DNA from 4 places in the Bacillus sp. LJBS17 genome. Region 4 is predicted to be linked to each of the others. Evidence: riboswitches for the same ligand, from Rfam matches in the RefSeq annotation. Region 4 holds a riboswitch; each other region holds the start of a gene.
What was found. Region 4 has a riboswitch for thiamine pyrophosphate ahead of tenA (thiaminase II). Riboswitches for the same ligand answer to the same signal wherever they lie in the genome.

Region 1 (4,437 bases), 1.9 Mb from region 4:
GAAGCCGATGCCAAGAAGTACAGTATAGAAGCAATGGCAAAGGCTGAGGCGGAAAAAGTAAGAATTGACGGGCTAGCAAAAGCAGAAGCGGAAAAAGCGAAAGGAGAGACAGAGGCAGAGGTTATCCGCCTGAAAGGTCTTGCAGAAGCGGAAGCAAAAGAGAAAATTGCGGCTGCTTTTGAACAGTACGGGCAGGCGGCGATTTTCGATATGATTGTCAAAATGCTTCCGGAATACGCGAAACAAGCAGCGGCACCTCTTTCAAATATTGATAAAATCACCGTTGTCGATACAGGAGGAAGCGGTGAATCAAGCGGAGCAAACAAAGTAACCAGCTATGCGACGAACTTAATGTCAAGTTTGCAAGAAAGTTTAAAAGCATCCTCAGGAATTGATGTAAAAGAAATGCTTGAGAACTTTTCAGGAAAAGGAAACGTAAAACAAAGCATTAATGAATTAACAAATGAAATCAAAGAAGCCAAAACGATCCAAAAATCAGAGTAAGGAAAGGGCAGAACCGTATGGTAACTGTACGTGAAGCGAAGTTAGAGGATATAAAGGACATTGCAAAAGTGCATGTAGACAGCTGGAGGTCAACATACCACGAAATTATCCCGATTGATTATTTAAACAGCCTGAACTATAAGGAATTTGAAGACAAATGGAAAAGTCGCTCGTTAAAGGGAGTATTTGTTGCTCAGGACGAAAAGGGTTCAGTATTCGGCTTTGCTTCATTTGGACCTATTCGCTCTGAACAAGAAGGCTATGACGGCGAGTTATACGCTATTTATCTTCTGGAAGAGCGCCAGCGGCAAGGTGCAGGCAGGGCGCTCTTAGCAAAAGGAGCGGAGTATTTGCTTCAACATGGGTTTTCAAGTATGTTTGTTTGGGTTATTGAGCAGAATCCCTCGATTATATTTTATCAGGCCTATTCACCTGAAAGAGTAGCGGAGGACAACTTTGAAATTGCCGGAGTAAGGTTGAAAGAAGTAGGTCTTGGCTGGCCGGATCTTTCAGCTTTAAAAACACTTCTTAACAGATAACGAACAATCCCCCAGCGGAATTCGCTGGGGGATTGTTACTTTTACGCTTTGTCACTTTTAAGCAGACGGGGTGCTGTCATAAATAATAAACATAGGACAATTGCACAAATAATGAATGAAGGTACCATGTAAGTCGCATTATAAGTTAAAGAATAAATCCATACCGGTGTTCCTTTTGGAGCAAAGCTACCGAAAAACACAGCTCCTGAAATGACATGCGCGGCATAGCGCAGCAAACTGCCGATAAAAACTGCGCTGACCACTGAAACAATCAATTTCCCTTTTGTTTTTGATACAGCGGCTTTACGGACTGAAGAAGCGAAACAGCCGCTTATGCCGATTGCCGCGAAAGCGACAATGTAATCTAACAATAGCTGTACAGGATGTTGAGCAAACAAGTTTCCGATTGCTATTTGTACTAGACCTGTCAACAAACCTGTAGTAAGACCTGCTTTGACACCCCAGCGAAACGAAATTAAAAAGATCGGAATCATCATGATGGAGACCGAGCCTCCTTGAGGCATGCTAAGAAACATTCCTGAGACAATGTCTAAAATAACGGCTGCCGCTGTCATAATGGCAATTTCAATAAGGCGAACCAGTTGCTTAGATTGATTCATATCTATCTCCTTCCATTGACAGACAACCAAAAGGACAACAAAAAAGCAGCACGCGGAAGGATGAGAAAAGTTCCACGCACTGCTTTACGATCTGCAATTCATTTGACTTTGCCACATCCCTACGCCAGCGTTAACTAACAGGTTCAAAGGGTCAGAACGAAACCGCTCACTCTCAGCTTTAATGCTCCCCTTGTGGTCATCAGTATTTAGTTCGTTTCTACTATACAAGAAAACGAAAAAAACAACAAGATCACATGACTGATGTATATGTTCTTTTAAGAAAGTTATATGATACACACGCTTTAGAAATCATGGCGAGGATTATAGTTTATTTGTTTTATAGATTTTTTAAAAAAACTATTGCAATAAATAAATAGAGGTGTTATATTATTAAACGTCGCTGATGCACAGCGGACACAAACTAGATGCTTCAAAACAACTTGAAAAAAGTTGTTGACAAAAAAGAAGCTGAATGTTATATTAGTAAAGCTGCTTCATTGAGAAGTGACGAAATGATCTTTGAAAACTAAACAAGACAAAACGTACCTGTTAATTCATTTTTATAAATCGCACAGCGATGTGCGTAGTCAGTCAAACTAGGGCCTGCACGACGCAGGTCACACAGGTGTCGCCGCAGGATGCGGTGAACTTAACCTGTGATCCATTTATCGGAGAGTTTGATCCTGGCTCAGGACGAACGCTGGCGGCGTGCCTAATACATGCAAGTCGAGCGGACAGATGGGAGCTTGCTCCCTGATGTTAGCGGCGGACGGGTGAGTAACACGTGGGTAACCTGCCTGTAAGACTGGGATAACTCCGGGAAACCGGGGCTAATACCGGATGGTTGTTTGAACCGCATGGTTCAAACATAAAAGGTGGCTTCGGCTACCACTTACAGATGGACCCGCGGCGCATTAGCTAGTTGGTGAGGTAACGGCTCACCAAGGCAACGATGCGTAGCCGACCTGAGAGGGTGATCGGCCACACTGGGACTGAGACACTACCAGACTCCTACGGGAGGCAGCAGTAGGGAATCTTCCGCAATGGACGAAAGTCTGACGGAGCAACGCCGCGTGAGTGATGAAGGTTTTCGGATCGTAAAGCTCTGTTGTTAGGGAAGAACAAGTACCGTTCGAATAGGGCGGTACCTTGACGGTACCTAACCAGAAAGCCACGGCTAACTACGTGCCAGCAGCCGCGGTAATACGTAGGTGGCAAGCGTTGTCCGGAATTATTGGGCGTAAAGGGCTCGCAGGCGGTTTCTTAAGTCTGATGTGAAAGCCCCCGGCTCAACCGGGGAGGGTCATTGGAAACTGGGGAACTTGAGTGCAGAAGAGGAGAGTGGAATTCCACGTGTAGCGGTGAAATGCGTAGAGATGTGGAGGAACACCAGTGGCGAAGGCGACTCTCTGGTCTGTAACTGACGCTGAGGAGCGAAAGCGTGGGGAGCGAACAGGATTAGATACCCTGGTAGTCCACGCCGTAAACGATGAGTGCTAAGTGTTAGGGGGTTTCCGCCCCTTAGTGCTGCAGCTAACGCATTAAGCACTCCGCCTGGGGAGTACGGTCGCAAGACTGAAACTCAAAGGAATTGACGGTACCGCACAAGCGGTGGAGCATGTGGTTTAATTCGAAGCAACGCGAAGAACCTTACCAGGTCTTGACATCCTCTGACAATCCTAGAGATAGGACGTCCCCTTCGGGGGCAGAGTGACAGGTGGTGCATGGTTGTCGTCAGCTCGTGTCGTGAGATGTTGGGTTAAGTCCCGCAACGAGCGCAACCCTTGATCTTAGTTGCCAGCATTCAGTTGGGCACTCTAAGGTGACTGCCGGTGACAAACCGGAGGAAGGTGGGGATGACGTCAAATCATCATGCCCCTTATGACCTGGGCTACACACGTGCTACAATGGACAGAACAAAGGGCAGCGAAACCGCGAGGTTAAGCCAATCCCACAAATCTGTTCTCAGTTCGGATCGCAGTCTGCAACTCGACTGCGTGAAGCTGGAATCGCTAGTAATCGCGGATCAGCATGCCGCGGTGAATACGTTCCCGAGCTTGTACACACCGCCCGTCACACCACGAGAGTTTGTAACACCCGAAGTCGGTGAGGTAACCTTTTAGGAGCCAGCCGCCGAAGGTGGGACAGATGATTGGGGTGAAGTCGTAACAAGGTAGCCGTATCGGAAGGTGCGGCTGGATCACCTCCTTTCTAAGGATATTATACGGAATATAAGACCTTGGGTCTTATAAACAGAACGTTCCCTGTCTTGTTTAGTTTTGAAGGATCATTCCTTCGAAACGTGTTCTTTGAAAACTAGATAACAGTAGACATCACATTCAATTAGTAACACAAGATATCACATAGTGATTCTTTTTAACGGTTAAGTTAGAAAGGGCGCACGGTGGATGCCTTGGCACTAGGAGCCGATGAAGGACGGGACGAACACCGATATGCTTCGGGGAGCTGTAAGCAAGCTTTGATCCGGAGATTTCCGAATGGGGAAACCCACCACTCGTAATGGAGTGGTATCCATATCTGAATTCATAGGATATGAGAAGGCAGACCCGGGGAACTGAAACATCTAAGTACCCGGAGGAAGAGAAAGCAAATGCGATTCCCTGAGTAGCGGCGAGCGAAACGGGATTAGCCCAAACCAAGAGGCTTGCCTCTTGGGGTTGTAGGACACTCTGTACGGAGTTACAAAAGAACGAGGTAGATGAAGAGGTCTGGAAAGGCCCGCCATAGGAGGTAACAGCCCTGTAGTCAAAACT
Region 2 (4,437 bases), 290 kb from region 4:
CTTCGTTAAGACGGAAGCCCAGGTTTTCGATTGCTTCCAGCACATTTTCAATCCGAAAATGCGGTCATGATCGGATTTATCGATACCGCCTTGAATGTCAAGGTCTGTCACCACGGCAACCTCTACTTTCCCTACAGTCATCGGCGTATCTAGAGGCAGAGTGAATGTAAACGGAAATTGATGCTCTTCACCAGGCTGTATGGTAAATGAACCAGTGACCCGGAAAGAATGAATTGTAGCGTATTTCCGGTGCTCTTCATCGTCTTTTACAATGACATACCGTGTGCTAAGCTGTAAATCGATATAACGGATGTCCTGAGCGATTTTTCCGCCTTTGACATGTACCGTTCCCTGTACTTCTTCTCCTGGAAAATATGCGTCTTTTTCTAAAATTGTATCTACTTTTGCAGCTCCAATTCCGGCACTTGCCGCAAGTTTCTTAAAAAATGACATGTTAGATCTTCCCCTTTTTCTTTTTTCTCAACAGATATACGCAAGAAGGAGGAAAAAAGATTCGTTTGATTCATACTTTTTTCCTATTATTCGTCTCGGCCTAGGGACAGACTAAGAATAATATTGAAAATAAAGGAGTGGATGGAAGTGAATAAAGAAAGTTTGGTTGCAGATGAATTACACAGAATGTTTTTGGCTGGTGAGCTGCAAATCACAGTAGAGGAGGATATAAACAATATTTCCGAAAGGCTGAGAAACGGCGATCTCAGTTTAGACCGATTAAGCGGTGAAGACGCGTTTATAAAAGAAACGGTAAATGAGGCTTTAAGAAGAGTGGAGCAATAAAAAAGAGACGGCATCTCATCTTTGAGATCCCGTCTCTTTTTGTGGTCTTTGCTGTAAGATAAATCTAATCGATTTGATTTGGAATTGCTCACCCGAGCCATCCCTTTTCTAACAGAAGATCTGACAGTTCATCATGGAGATAAACAGTTGTATCTAATTGATCATGCAATGCTATTCTGATGTGGGGATTTTCGGCTTCTGTTATTGCGACAGTGTATTTGTTAATGCTGGTTTTTATTGTTGTTAACAAATCAAGAATATCTTTGGGACAAAGACTTTGTTCAATGGGAAACCACCCCCTTTGTTTTTTTAGCAGCTCCTGATAAGAAAGTATTTGGCTTTGTTTCTTGCTTCTATACAAAATGCTATAATAAGCAACAAATTTTGTTGGGGGGTGTGATGATGAAGCAGATTATTGCGATGGGGGGCGGGGGTTTTTCGATGGAGCCGGATAATTTGTCCCTCGATCAATATATCCTCAATCAATCAAAACGAGAGCAGCCTCGTATTTGTTTTTTGCCGACGGCGAGCGGAGATTCCCAAAACTATATTCAGCGGTTTTATCATGCATTTCAAACACTGGATTGTGTGCCGTCTCACTTATCTTTGTTTAAGCCGCCATCAACAGATTTAACTTCTTTTGTTATGGAAATGGACGTGATTTATGTTGGCGGGGGAAATACGCGGAATTTACTTGTGTTATGGAAAGAGTGGGGGCTTGACCAGATTCTTAGGGAAGCATGGAAGAACGGTGTGGTTTTAGCTGGATTAAGTGCCGGTGCGATCTGCTGGTTTGAAGAAGGGGTGACGGATTCAGCCGGACCGCTGACAAGTTTGAAAAGTTTAGGTTTTTTGCAAGGGAGCTTTTGTCCCCATTATGACGGGGAAAAGGATCGGAGACCGGCATACCACCAGCTGATATCTAACAAGTTCTTATGCAGTGGCTATGCAGCGGATGATGGGGCTGCTCTCCATTTCATAAATGATCAGCTGTTTCAGACTGTGAGTTCAAGGTCGGAAGGAAAGGCATATCGGGTGATGATGGCTGAACATGAAATAGCTGAAATTCCGTTGCCGGTCAAATATTTAGGGTGAAATTGGCTGAATATTATCTATATTCCTCTTTTTTTCAGATTGATTTTATGATAAGATGAGTGCGAAATCAATAGTTACTGGGGGTGCCCGCTTTCGGGCTGAGAGAGAAGGTAAGCTTCTTAACCCTTTGGACCTGATCTGGTTCGTACCAGCGTGGGGAAGTAGAGGAATTGTTTTTGTTATTGTCTTGCTGGGCAATAATATGTTTCTTTCTGACTGTAACCGGGTTCATTTATATGAATCCGGTTTTTTGTGCTGGTTATGGGCTTGATTTTGTCCTTTCAAACGTAGAGAGGGGAAGGAAAAGTAATGCAAAACAATTCAGTGCAGCAAGCCAACATTTCCATTATGTCAAGTTTTTCAGGCAGCAAGAAGGTATACGTGGAGGGTTCTTCTTCGGACATCCAAGTGCCGATGAGGGAGATCCTATTGAGTCCGACGACGGGATCGTTCGGCGAAGAGGAAAACGCGCCTGTGCGTGTCTATGATACAAGCGGACCGTATACGGACCCTGAAGTAACCATTAATATTCAAGAAGGATTAAAGCCGCTCCGCCAAAAATGGATCACAGAGCGCGGTGACGTGGAAGAGTATGAAGGTCGGGCTATAAAACCAGAAGATAACGGTTATAAAAAAGCAAATCCAAACGTAAGCTACCCAGGATTAAAGCGGAAACCGCTGAGGGCGAAGGCAGGTCAAAATGTCACACAAATGCACTATGCAAAAAAGGGGATCATTACACCTGAGATGGAATTTATCGCCATTCGTGAGCATGTGTCTCCTGAATTCGTCAGAGACGAGGTAGCCAGCGGCCGGGCGATTATTCCTTCAAACATTAATCACCCTGAAAGTGAGCCAATGATTATCGGCCGGAATTTTCATGTGAAGATTAATGCGAATATCGGGAATTCAGCGGTTACGTCATCCATTGAAGAAGAAGTGGAAAAAATGACGTGGGCCATCCGCTGGGGAGCGGATACGATGATGGATCTCTCTACCGGAAAAGATATTCATACGACGCGTGAATGGATTATCCGCAATTGCCCCGTGCCTGTGGGAACTGTTCCGATTTATCAGGCGCTTGAAAAAGTAAACGGCGTAGCGGAGGATTTAACGTGGGAGATTTATCGTGATACGCTAATCGAGCAGGCAGAGCAGGGAGTGGATTATTTTACGATTCACGCGGGTGTTTTGCTTAGGTATGTACCGCTGACTGCCAAACGGACAACTGGTATTGTGTCACGCGGGGGAGCGATTATGGCGCAGTGGTGTCTGGCTCATCATCAAGAAAGCTTTTTATACACACATTTTGAAGAAATATGTGAGATTATGAAAATGTATGATATTGCTTTCTCACTTGGGGATGGTTTGCGTCCCGGATCAATTGCTGATGCCAATGACGAAGCGCAGTTTGCTGAATTAGAGACGCTTGGAGAGCTGACGCAAATTGCCTGGAAGCATGATGTTCAGGTGATGATTGAGGGTCCTGGACATGTTCCGATGCATAAAATCAAAGAGAACGTCGATAAACAAATGGACATTTGTAAAGAAGCGCCTTTTTACACATTGGGGCCGTTGACAACGGATATTGCTCCGGGATATGACCATATTACTTCAGCGATCGGAGCGGCGATGATCGGCTGGTATGGGACAGCAATGCTTTGTTATGTAACGCCGAAGGAGCATTTGGGGCTGCCAAACCGTGATGATGTTCGTGAAGGAGTCATTACATATAAGATCGCTGCGCATGCGGCAGACCTTGCAAAAGGGCATCCCGGAGCGCAAATCCGGGATGATGCGTTATCGAAAGCCCGTTTTGAATTCCGCTGGCGGGATCAGTTTAATTTATCTCTTGATCCGGAGAGAGCCCTTGAATACCATGATGAAACCCTGCCTGCTGAAGGAGCAAAAACCGCTCACTTTTGTTCCATGTGCGGCCCGAAATTTTGCAGCATGAGAATTTCACAGGATATTCGGGATTATGCAAAGAAAAACGATCTCAGTGAAGCAGAAGCCATAAATAAAGGATTAAAAGAAAAAGCAAAAGAGTTTGTCGATACGGGAAGCAATTTATATCAATAAATAAGATGAAGATGGAGAATGCTCCATCTTCATTTTTTTAGAAAAACAGAGAGCGTCGAAGCGGAGGAATACTCTGTTCAAAGCGGAAAACATTTTCTGGATCATATTTCGTTTTGACACGGCGGAGTCGTTCAACGTTTTCGCCGTAATATGTTCTTGGCCAGTTTCTGATTTTGATATCTGGCCAATTTACGTAGTCTCCCATCGTTTAACTCGAAAGTCCGGATCATCCCGTGTCACGATACGTCCGGTCAATTTTGTCTTTTCCACACACCCACATCTCTTTCTCTCGTATTCTAGTTTCTCTAGCTTATGCGTCAGGGGATAAGAGTGTATAAGGAAAAAGCGGGGATGCAATCTGATATAGTATCAATACCCTCAAAAAATAGTTGACAGGTCGGTATTGTATGAATTAACATGGTCAGTACAAATTTTTCAAATTTATCGCGCTGATCGGGACAC
Region 3 (4,437 bases), 150 kb from region 4:
CGCGCCGCTTTAATCAGATCGATTGTTTTCAGATCAACCTCGAGTCCTTGATGGCTTTTGGCCAGCGCCAAAAGCTGATTGGTCAGTTTTTTCATATGCACCGCTTCTGAGTGAATGGCTTCTATCGACTCCTCAAGCACCTCCGGCTTTTTTGCACCCCACCGCTTCATCAGGCTGCTGTAGCTTTCTATAATAGTGAGCGGGGTTTTCAATTCGTGTGAAGCATCTTGAACAAATTGCTGCTGTTTATCATAGTGCTCCTTCAGCATCATTGCCATTTCATTAAATGTCAGCCCCATTTGATACAATTCATCGTTGGACTGTCCTTCTAAAGAAATCGTTTTAAATTCTTTGTCTCGCTGTATGTCTTTCATTGTGATCATTAATCGTCTGATCGGATTGATGATTCGGCGGGCTAGCAAGCTGCCTGCAAAAAAAGAAGCAATGCAGACAGCAGCACTTGCAGCGATTAAGATGATTTTCAGCAGAAACAGACTCTCTTCTGTGTTCTCCAGTCTTTCAACCAGCTGAAGAGACACGACTTGTCCATCGGTCCAAATCACCGGAACAGCAGCCTCGGCAAACAGCTTGCCGTCAGGTTTCCTCACATCTGCCGTTTCGCCGCTATGAAAAGAGAGAGGAAAATCTTTATAGGCTTTTTCTTTTGTGATCGTCATAACGGCTTTTTGATCACCATTCACTACACGCACCATGCCATTTGCCGGAAGATAGGCCTGCAGCATATCCTGCAAAGCCACTCCTTCTGTTTCAGCGGCACGCAGCGCTTCGGCAATGTTATCCGTCTCATCAGCAAGCCGGGCCGCATCCTTTGATGTCAGCGCAGACGAAAAAATGAGATATACTGCGGTATGAACCAAAATTAATAAAATCAACAGTGATATCGAAGTGTATAGATGAATCTTGGTCTTCAGCTTCATCGTTTACCCCTTAATGGCATAGCCGACCCCGCGAATCGTATGGATCAGCTGTTTTTCGTAAGGATAGTCCAGTTTTTTTCTGATGTATCTTATGTAGACGTCCACGACATTTGTATCACCGATATAATCAAATCCCCATACTGAGCTTAGAATTTGCTCCCGTGTCAGCACTTGCTGCGGATGCTTTAGCATATAGACGAGCAGATCAAATTCCCGCGGCGTTAATTCCACCTCTTTGTCTCCGCGTCTCACTTCACGGGTTTTTTCGTTCACCCGCAAATCGTCATATGTAAGAAAGGTGCCGATATCTTCAGTTTTTGTTCCATTTTGCCGCAGCGCCGCCCTGATTCTCGCAAGCAATTCCTCGATTTCAAACGGCTTGGTGACATAGTCATTTGCACCGATGTCCAGACCTGTTACCTTATCAGGAATACTGTCTCGCGCCGTTAATAATATGACCGGTGTCTGCGAATCCGTTTTTCTCAAGCGGCGCAGCACTTCCAGTCCGCTAAGCCCCGGAAGCATGACATCAAGAAGCACCAAGGAATACCCGCCTTCCGCTGCCGCATCAAGACCTTCTGTGCCATTGTGTTTGATCGTGACGCTGTATCCTTCATATTCCAATTCAAGCTGAAGAACCCTGGCGATTTTTTCTTCATCTTCCACAATTAATATGTGTCCTTTTTCCAAATTTGACCATCCTCTCCCGTCCCTATATGAAAAAAATGATTTCGTTGTTTACAAAATGATTCTTATCATCTATTATGATGTCAAAATAAAAAATTGTATACGGAAAGCACTAGGGGTGCTGTTTTGGCTGAGATAAAGCGCGGAAGAAACGCGCTTTGATCCCTTATGACCCGATCTGGATAATACCAGCGTGGGGAAGTGCAGGTTGACCGAATGGTGTATTTTTTTGTGCGCTTAATCGATCTATGACTGCATATTCCCTTAGGATATGCAGTTTTTTATTTTACCAAAAAAACAGGAGGTCGGAGAAATGGAGCATATTTGCGGTACAAGCAAAATCGCCGGTTTTCGCTTCTCTTTATATCCGATGACGGATGATTTTATCAGTGTGATCAAGTCTGCGCTGAAAAAAACAGATACATCCAATGTATGGACGAAAACCGACCATATCAGCACGGTGTTACGCGGATCGATTGATCATGTATTCGATGCTGCAAAAGCCATTTACCTTCATGCAGCAAACAGCGAACAACACATCGTCATGAACGGCACGTTTTCCATTGGATGCCCGGGTGACACACAGGGGGATACATATCTTTCCAAAGGTGATAAGCGTGTCAATGAAGATGCTGTCCGAGGCTTGAAGGCGGAAGCGCCGTGCCAATTTGCCCTTTATCCAATGAATGAGCCGGATTATATGGGATTGATTATGGAGGCTGTCGACATTGCAAAAGCCCAAGGCACTTTCGTACAGGGTGTCCATTACGCGAGCGAGCTTGACGGGGATGCGCATGACGTATTCAGCACATTGGAGGCCGTTTTCCGCATGGCTGAGCAGCAAACAAACCACATCACCATGACTGTGAATCTTTCGGCTAACAGTCCATCAAGAAAAAACAGAAAGCAGGGATAACATGAAAAGCTGGAAAGTAAAAGAAATTGTCATCATGTCCGTTATCAGTATCGTATTTGCCGTTGTTTATTTATTATTTACACATTTCGGAAACGTGCTTGCAGGTATGTTTGGGCCAATCGCCTATGAACCAATTTACGGCATTTGGTTTATCGTTTCTGTGATCGCCGCGTACATGATTCGAAAACCGGGTGCGGCGCTCGTTTCTGAAATCATTGCCGCTCTCGTTGAGTGCCTGCTGGGAAATCCGTCTGGCCCGATGGTCATCGTCATTGGCATTGTTCAAGGGCTCGGGGCTGAGGCTGTATTTCTTGCAACACGCTGGAAAGCATACTCTCTCCCTGTCCTTATGCTGGCCGGTATGGGGTCTTCAGTAGCCAGCTTTATCTATGATCTCTTTGTTTCTGGCTATGCAGCCTATTCACCAGGTTATCTGCTCATTATGCTTGTGATCCGCCTCATTTCCGGCGCGCTTTTGGCGGGGCTTCTCGGAAAAGCTGTCAGCGACTCTCTCGCTTATACAGGTGTGTTAAACGGAATGGCACTCGGAAAGGAACTGAAAAAGAAACGGAAGCGGGCGTCAGAACATGCAAGCCTTTGATGAGCTTCTGACGGTTGAGCAGCTCAGCTTCTCTTATGAAGAAGACGAGAAACCGGTTTTTCAAGACATTTCGTTTGAGCTTCAAAAAGGAGAATGTGTTTTATTATTAGGACCGAGCGGATGCGGTAAAAGCTCGCTCGCCCTTTGTTTAAACGGTCTATATCCGGAGGCTTGCGACGGCATTCAGTCCGGACATGTATTTCTATTTCAAAAGCCGGTCACAGATGCTGAAACCTCCGAAACGATTACTCAGCATGCCGGGGTCGTTTTTCAGGATCCTGATCAGCAGTTCTGCATGCTGACGGTGGAGGACGAAATAGCGTTCGGGCTGGAAAATCTGCAAATTCCAAAAGAAGAAATGACAGAGAAAATCAACGCCGTATTAGAAAAATTACGCATTACCCATTTAAAAGAAAAAATGATCTCAACCCTTTCAGGAGGACAAAAGCAGAAAGTGGCTCTCGCCTGTATTTTGGCGATGGAGCCTGAGCTTATTATTTTAGATGAGCCGACCTCTCTTTTAGACCCTTTCTCAGCTCGGGAGTTCGTTCATCTGATGAAGGATCTTCAGCGGGAAAAAGGTTTCAGCCTCCTCGTCATTGAGCACCAGCTTGATGAATGGGCGCCTTGGATTGAGAGAACGATCGTACTCGACAAATCAGGCAAAAAGGCACTGGATGGCCTGACGAAAAATCTATTTCAGCATGAAGCGGAGACACTAAAGAAATTGGGCATCGCCATTCCAAAGGTCTGTCATCTGCAGGAAAAGCTGAGTATGCCGTTTACTTTATCAAAAGAGATGCTGTTCAAAGAGCCTATTCCTGCCGGGCATGTCAAAAAGAAGAAAGCCCCTTCTGGGGAGAGTGTGCTTGAAGTCAGCAGCCTTTCGTTCGCGAGAGGACAGCAGGCGATTTTCAAAGACATCAGCTTTTCGTTGCGCGAAGGCTCTTTAACGGCGCTTGTCGGTCCGAACGGAACTGGAAAATCGACGCTCCTATCAGTTCTGGCCAGTCTCATGAAACCGCAAAGCGGCAAAATCCTTCTCTATGATCAGCCGCTGCAGAAATATAAAGAAAAAGAATTGCGTAAACGGATGGGATTTGTTTTTCAAAACCCTGAGCATCAATTCGTCACCGATACGGTGTATGACGAGCTTCTGTTCGGCCAGAAAGCAAATGCTGAAACTGAGAAAAAAGCGCAACACCTGCTGCAGCGTTTTGGTCTTGCGCATTTGGCTGATCATCATCCGTTTGCGATCAGCCAAGGGCAAAAACGGCGACTGAGCGTAGCTACTA
Region 4 (4,437 bases):
GCTTCATTGTCGCGCCGACAACCAGTCTTCCGCTTTTTCTCGGTACGATATAGCAGTGATCATGGTAAAGCGTTTTTGTCAGCGGGATATCATCATTCCAAACGGACAGGCACTCCCCTTTTACAGGGAGAAAAGCATTGTTCAGTCCAAGCTGTTTAAAAAACATTCCGCTCCACACCCCGCTGGCAACGACAACATGATTAGCCCATACGTCTCCGCTAGGGGTCTTGATGAACAGGGCTTCACCGTCACGTTCGACATGCAGGACGGGCGTATGCTCAAAAATCTCCGCCCCAAGCATTTTTGCTGCTTTCACATATGCCTTGCAAACAAAATAAGGCTCCACATGCACATCATCCTGAATAAAAGATGCACCAAAGATGTCACCAGACGCATACGGCTCTTTTTCTAACACCTCTTCTTTTGAATACCAGCTGACAGAGTCCAAATCGTCCATCTGTCTCAGCTGCAGCACATCTTCTTCAGAAAATGCAAGCTTAAACATACCGCCGTTATGCTGCCTGATATCCACACCGGATAATGCATAAAGCTCTTCTCCAAGACCTTTGTACAGACGCTGACTGTGCATGGCGAAATCAAAAAACGCGTCACGTTCCTCGCATTCGGCATGGGCGCCCAGCATTCCGGCAGCGGCACTTGTCGTTCTGCCGCCCATTGTTCCGCTTTCAAACAATGCGGTGCTTTTGTTTTCCTTTGCCAAATGATAAGCAATCGCGGAACCGATAATTCCGCCTCCAATCACCACTGCTTCATAATGCCTTTTCATAGCGCATCTCCTTTAGCTTGCGGGAATATCGTCTGGCTGCTTCCAAGGGCTCAGCGGAAGAGAAAATTCCTGACATAACAGCAATGCCGTCTGCCCCTGCTTGTTTTACGTCTCTTAACCTGTCCGGCGTCATCCCCCCGATGGCTATAACCGGGATGGAAATCCGCTGTTTGATATCTGACAGCAAAGATACTCCTCTGCCTTCAAGACCCTTTTTGCAATCCGTTTCAAACACATGGCCGAACAGCACGTAGTCCGCGTCTTCCTTTTCTGCTTGAACCGCTTCCTCAAGTGAATGCACCGACCTCCCGATATGAAGGTGTGGAAATCTGGCTCTGACCTGCTTCGGTGAAAAGCTGCCGCTTGGCAGCTGCACGCGGTGAATAGTAGAGAAAAGCGCAATATCCACGCGCCCGTTCATCACCAGTTTTCGTTTATCTATACCGCCTTCAAAAATAAGCTCGAGCAGTTTCAAAATATCTGCCGCCGATTTTGAACGTTCCCGAATATGAATAAAATCAACTTCATTCTGAATCGTAATGATGATTCTCGCTAGCTCTTCTACCGGCTTGCTGTCATCCGTTATGGCGTGAAGCTCCACATTCCTCCACCTCTTTTATGGCGCTGTCAGACCAGCCTTCTTTTCGATAGGCCATTCCCCAAAATTGATATTCATAGTAGCTGGAGATGACAAAATTCTCTTTCATCTTGGCACGCACTTCCTCCGTGCTGTTTTCCGCCAGCTCATCAAAGCGGTTGATTTGCTCCTCGACCTGTTGTCTAAACCAATCACCGCCATATGTGCCAATCCACTTCTGATAAATTGGATGCCCCGGATCACAATGCAGCAATTTCTCACCAACCTCGTAATAGAGCCAATAGCATGGCAGCAAGGCCGCTAAGATTTCTGCGAAATTCCCACTCAAAACCGAACGGTACATATGGGATGTATAAGAATACGCAGTAGGAGACGGCTTAAACGCCTTACGCTCTTCCTCGCTGATTTCCAACAGCTCGGCAAACTCCCGATGAAGCGCCATTTCCGCCTCATATGTACCTTGGGCATGGCTTGCCATCCGCCCCGTTGTATAAAGATCCTTCGCATAAGCGGCGCCAAATGACTGCACCTTTGCAAAATGCGTTAAATAATAGGAATCCTGAAGTACGTAGTATTTAAAACGGTCAATCGGAAGCGTTCCGTCACCGATTCCTTGAACGAACGGATGGACAAAGCTCCCCTCCCACCATTCTGCGGCTGCACTGCGGCATTCTTCTGAAAACTTCACAAATCATTCCCCCTCTGAAAATAAAAAAACCACTTTCCCGCAAGGAAAAGTGGTTTGGAATTGGCATAGTAAAATAACACAAATACCGCTCCACTTCCCTACGCAGGTCTGAACCTGTTCAAGTTATGAGGGTCTAAAAGTCACACTTTTATCTCAGCCCTTATGAAGGACACCCCTAGTGGTTAAACGAATACATATTGAATTGTTCTGCACCTCTATATTAACACGAATCCTTATTTGGTCAAGATTTATCCTTCCAATGTTTTCTTAAGATCCGTTACGTACCCCCGAGATCCGGTGACAATTAAACGGTCTCCAAGTTTCAGCCTTGTATCCCCATGAGGAACGATGCTGTCCACACCTCTGAAGATCCTGACAAAGATGACGTCACCTGTTAAAGGGAATTCCCGTAAAATGACACCATCATATTTACTGTTCTCCATATTAATTTGATACAGCGAAGACTCTTGGTTCGTGAGCAGCTTCATGACGCCAGGCGCTTCAATCAGTGCGCGAAGCAGCGTTTTTGTCGACAGCAGAATAGAAAAGATGCTGATTCCCTGCTCCTTCAGAGCTGCTTCATGCTCCGGTGATCCTACGCTTGCAATGACTCTTTCTGTGCCTTTTTCTTTTGCAAGTAATGCAATGTCTGCATTCATATCTTCATTTCCTGTCGCCACAACGAGGATATCCGTTTCAAAAATGCCGAGTGATTCAAGCGTCTCGTGTTCATAGTCAGAAATTGTTTCAACAGCAAACACTGATTCTGACAGCTTTTCCTCCGCATTCTCTTGGTAGACGTGTACAACACGCACGTCATACTCTTCCTCTGGCAATTCAAGTGTAACAGGCAAAGTCATTTGATTGGCGCCAATGAACGTAATCGTCTTTTTCTCCTCCGGCTGCTCTTCCCGTTTATATAACTTTTTAAAACAGATCGGCGTAAAAATACTTGCAATGACGGCTACTAAAATTAGCGCTCCTGACATATTTGCGCTGATCACGTGAAGCTGCTGGCCGATTGTTGCAGCGGCAATCACGAGCGAAAGCGTTGATGTCAGCAGGAAACCAGACGCGAAAATGGTTCGGTTATCATACCACTTCTTTAAGTACATGACAGGAATGATTTTGCTGACTAACAGCGCCAGCAGCAGGAGCGGAATCATGATTAAAATTGTTTTATCCTGGAAAAGAGTCCAAATATCAAGCTTCACACCGACCATCACGAAGAAAATCGGTATTAAGAACCCATAACCGAATGAGTCCAGCTGCTGAACAAGTTCTTTGTTTGGCGAAAGCAGGGAAACAAGAACCCCCGCTAAGAAAGCGCCGAGAATATTTTCCGCCCCAAGTGATTCAGACAGGGCAACGAGTACAATAATTAACGTAAAAATGGCACGCGTCCCGATCTGGATCGTCCCTTTTGACATGGATTGAACAAAAGAGCGATGTTTGAAGACCCGGCCGAAAAAGTAAAGCACCACTCCGGCCGCAAACAGAATCATCAGGAGCCACATGTTTCCGCTGTCCTCTCCGTATAAAGAAGAAAAAACAGCAAGAAGAATCATCGTGGCCAAATCAGCAATAACAGCAACAAGCAAAATAATCTGCCCGATATTCGAATTCATGATCCGTTCTTCTTTTAATGTTGGAACGACAACGCCTAATGAAATCGTTGAAATAATCAGGGTCATCAAAAATGCATTTTGGATAAATCCGGCCAAGACGAACCCATAGGACAAGAGCAATGATAAAATAAAAATACCGACGAAAATAACAGATGCCGCAGCAAACGTATTCGGCGCTTCCTTGCCATTCGGCAGGAACTGCTTTTTCTTTCCTTTCTCAAACGACGAAAAATCAATTTCAAGCCCGCTTAAAAACATTAAAAAGATAAATCCGAGCATAGAGAGTGTCTGGAGCCAGGTGTCACCCTCCACAACTAAATTAAGGCCGCTTTTCCCAATTATCAGCCCCATAATGATTTCAGCAACAACAACCGGGATGCTGAGTTTAAACCGATGCAAAAGGATGGGTGTCAAAAATGCAACGATAAGTACAACAACTAAAGATGCGACAGATGTATGCGCCATAATCAGAACCTCCTTTTTAAGTCAGGGTTATGCTAGTTCTCACTCAGAGAACAAAACCTCATTTTTAAAAAACATAACGCGATTTTAACAAGGGTGATGATGAAAAATAAAGTGATAAGGTCTTAATGCTGTTTAGAAAATGATTCTTCTTCTATAATTTGCACATAAAAGCTTGTGATGACTCACAACACTTTGCTTCATAATAAATAAAACAATCGGTAAGGAGGATACCGCATGGCTTACGATATCATCAGCGATATTCATGGCTGCT

Region 1: linked by a shared signal. The riboswitch ahead of thiT (energy-coupled thiamine transporter ThiT) and the one ahead of tenA (thiaminase II) in region 4 are both predicted to bind thiamine pyrophosphate.
Region 2: linked by a shared signal. The riboswitch ahead of thiC (phosphomethylpyrimidine synthase ThiC) and the one ahead of tenA (thiaminase II) in region 4 are both predicted to bind thiamine pyrophosphate.
Region 3: linked by a shared signal. The riboswitch ahead of thiU (HMP/thiamine ABC transporter substrate-binding protein ThiU) and the one ahead of tenA (thiaminase II) in region 4 are both predicted to bind thiamine pyrophosphate.

Annotation. Positions count from the first base shown of each region.
Region 1 covers NZ_CP079759.1:3,083,200-3,087,636, reverse strand. Annotated here, with positions in the region: gene floT (flotillin lipid rafts scaffold protein FloT) at 1-504, shown strand, start outside; gene KXZ66_RS16010 (GNAT family N-acetyltransferase) at 522-1,043, shown strand; gene thiT (energy-coupled thiamine transporter ThiT) at 1,085-1,663, opposite strand; TPP riboswitch at 1,763-1,864, opposite strand; rRNA gene KXZ66_RS16000 (16S ribosomal RNA) at 2,329-3,874, shown strand; rRNA gene KXZ66_RS15995 (23S ribosomal RNA) at 4,045-4,437, shown strand, end outside.
Region 2 covers NZ_CP079759.1:933,789-938,225, forward strand. Annotated here, with positions in the region: partial or broken gene spo0M (sporulation control protein Spo0M) at 1-453, opposite strand, end outside; gene KXZ66_RS04760 (hypothetical protein) at 595-798, shown strand; gene KXZ66_RS04765 (spore coat protein) at 887-1,159, opposite strand; gene KXZ66_RS04770 (Type 1 glutamine amidotransferase-like domain-containing protein) at 1,201-1,893, shown strand; TPP riboswitch at 1,963-2,070, shown strand; gene thiC (phosphomethylpyrimidine synthase ThiC) at 2,203-3,975, shown strand; partial or broken gene KXZ66_RS04780 (BBE domain-containing protein) at 4,013-4,183, opposite strand.
Region 3 covers NZ_CP079759.1:1,372,034-1,376,470, reverse strand. Annotated here, with positions in the region: gene ykoH (two-component system sensor histidine kinase YkoH) at 1-938, opposite strand, end outside; gene ykoG (two-component system response regulator YkoG) at 942-1,628, opposite strand; TPP riboswitch at 1,730-1,842, shown strand; gene thiU (HMP/thiamine ABC transporter substrate-binding protein ThiU) at 1,939-2,541, shown strand; gene KXZ66_RS07135 (ECF transporter S component) at 2,543-3,142, shown strand; gene KXZ66_RS07130 (ABC transporter ATP-binding protein) at 3,129-4,437, shown strand, end outside.
Region 4 covers NZ_CP079759.1:1,221,317-1,225,753, reverse strand. Annotated here, with positions in the region: gene thiO (glycine oxidase ThiO) at 1-787, opposite strand, end outside; gene tenI (thiazole tautomerase TenI) at 771-1,388, opposite strand; gene tenA (thiaminase II) at 1,363-2,073, opposite strand; TPP riboswitch at 2,152-2,260, opposite strand; gene KXZ66_RS06265 (monovalent cation:proton antiporter family protein) at 2,322-4,166, opposite strand; gene prpE (bis(5'-nucleosyl)-tetraphosphatase PrpE) at 4,401-4,437, shown strand, end outside.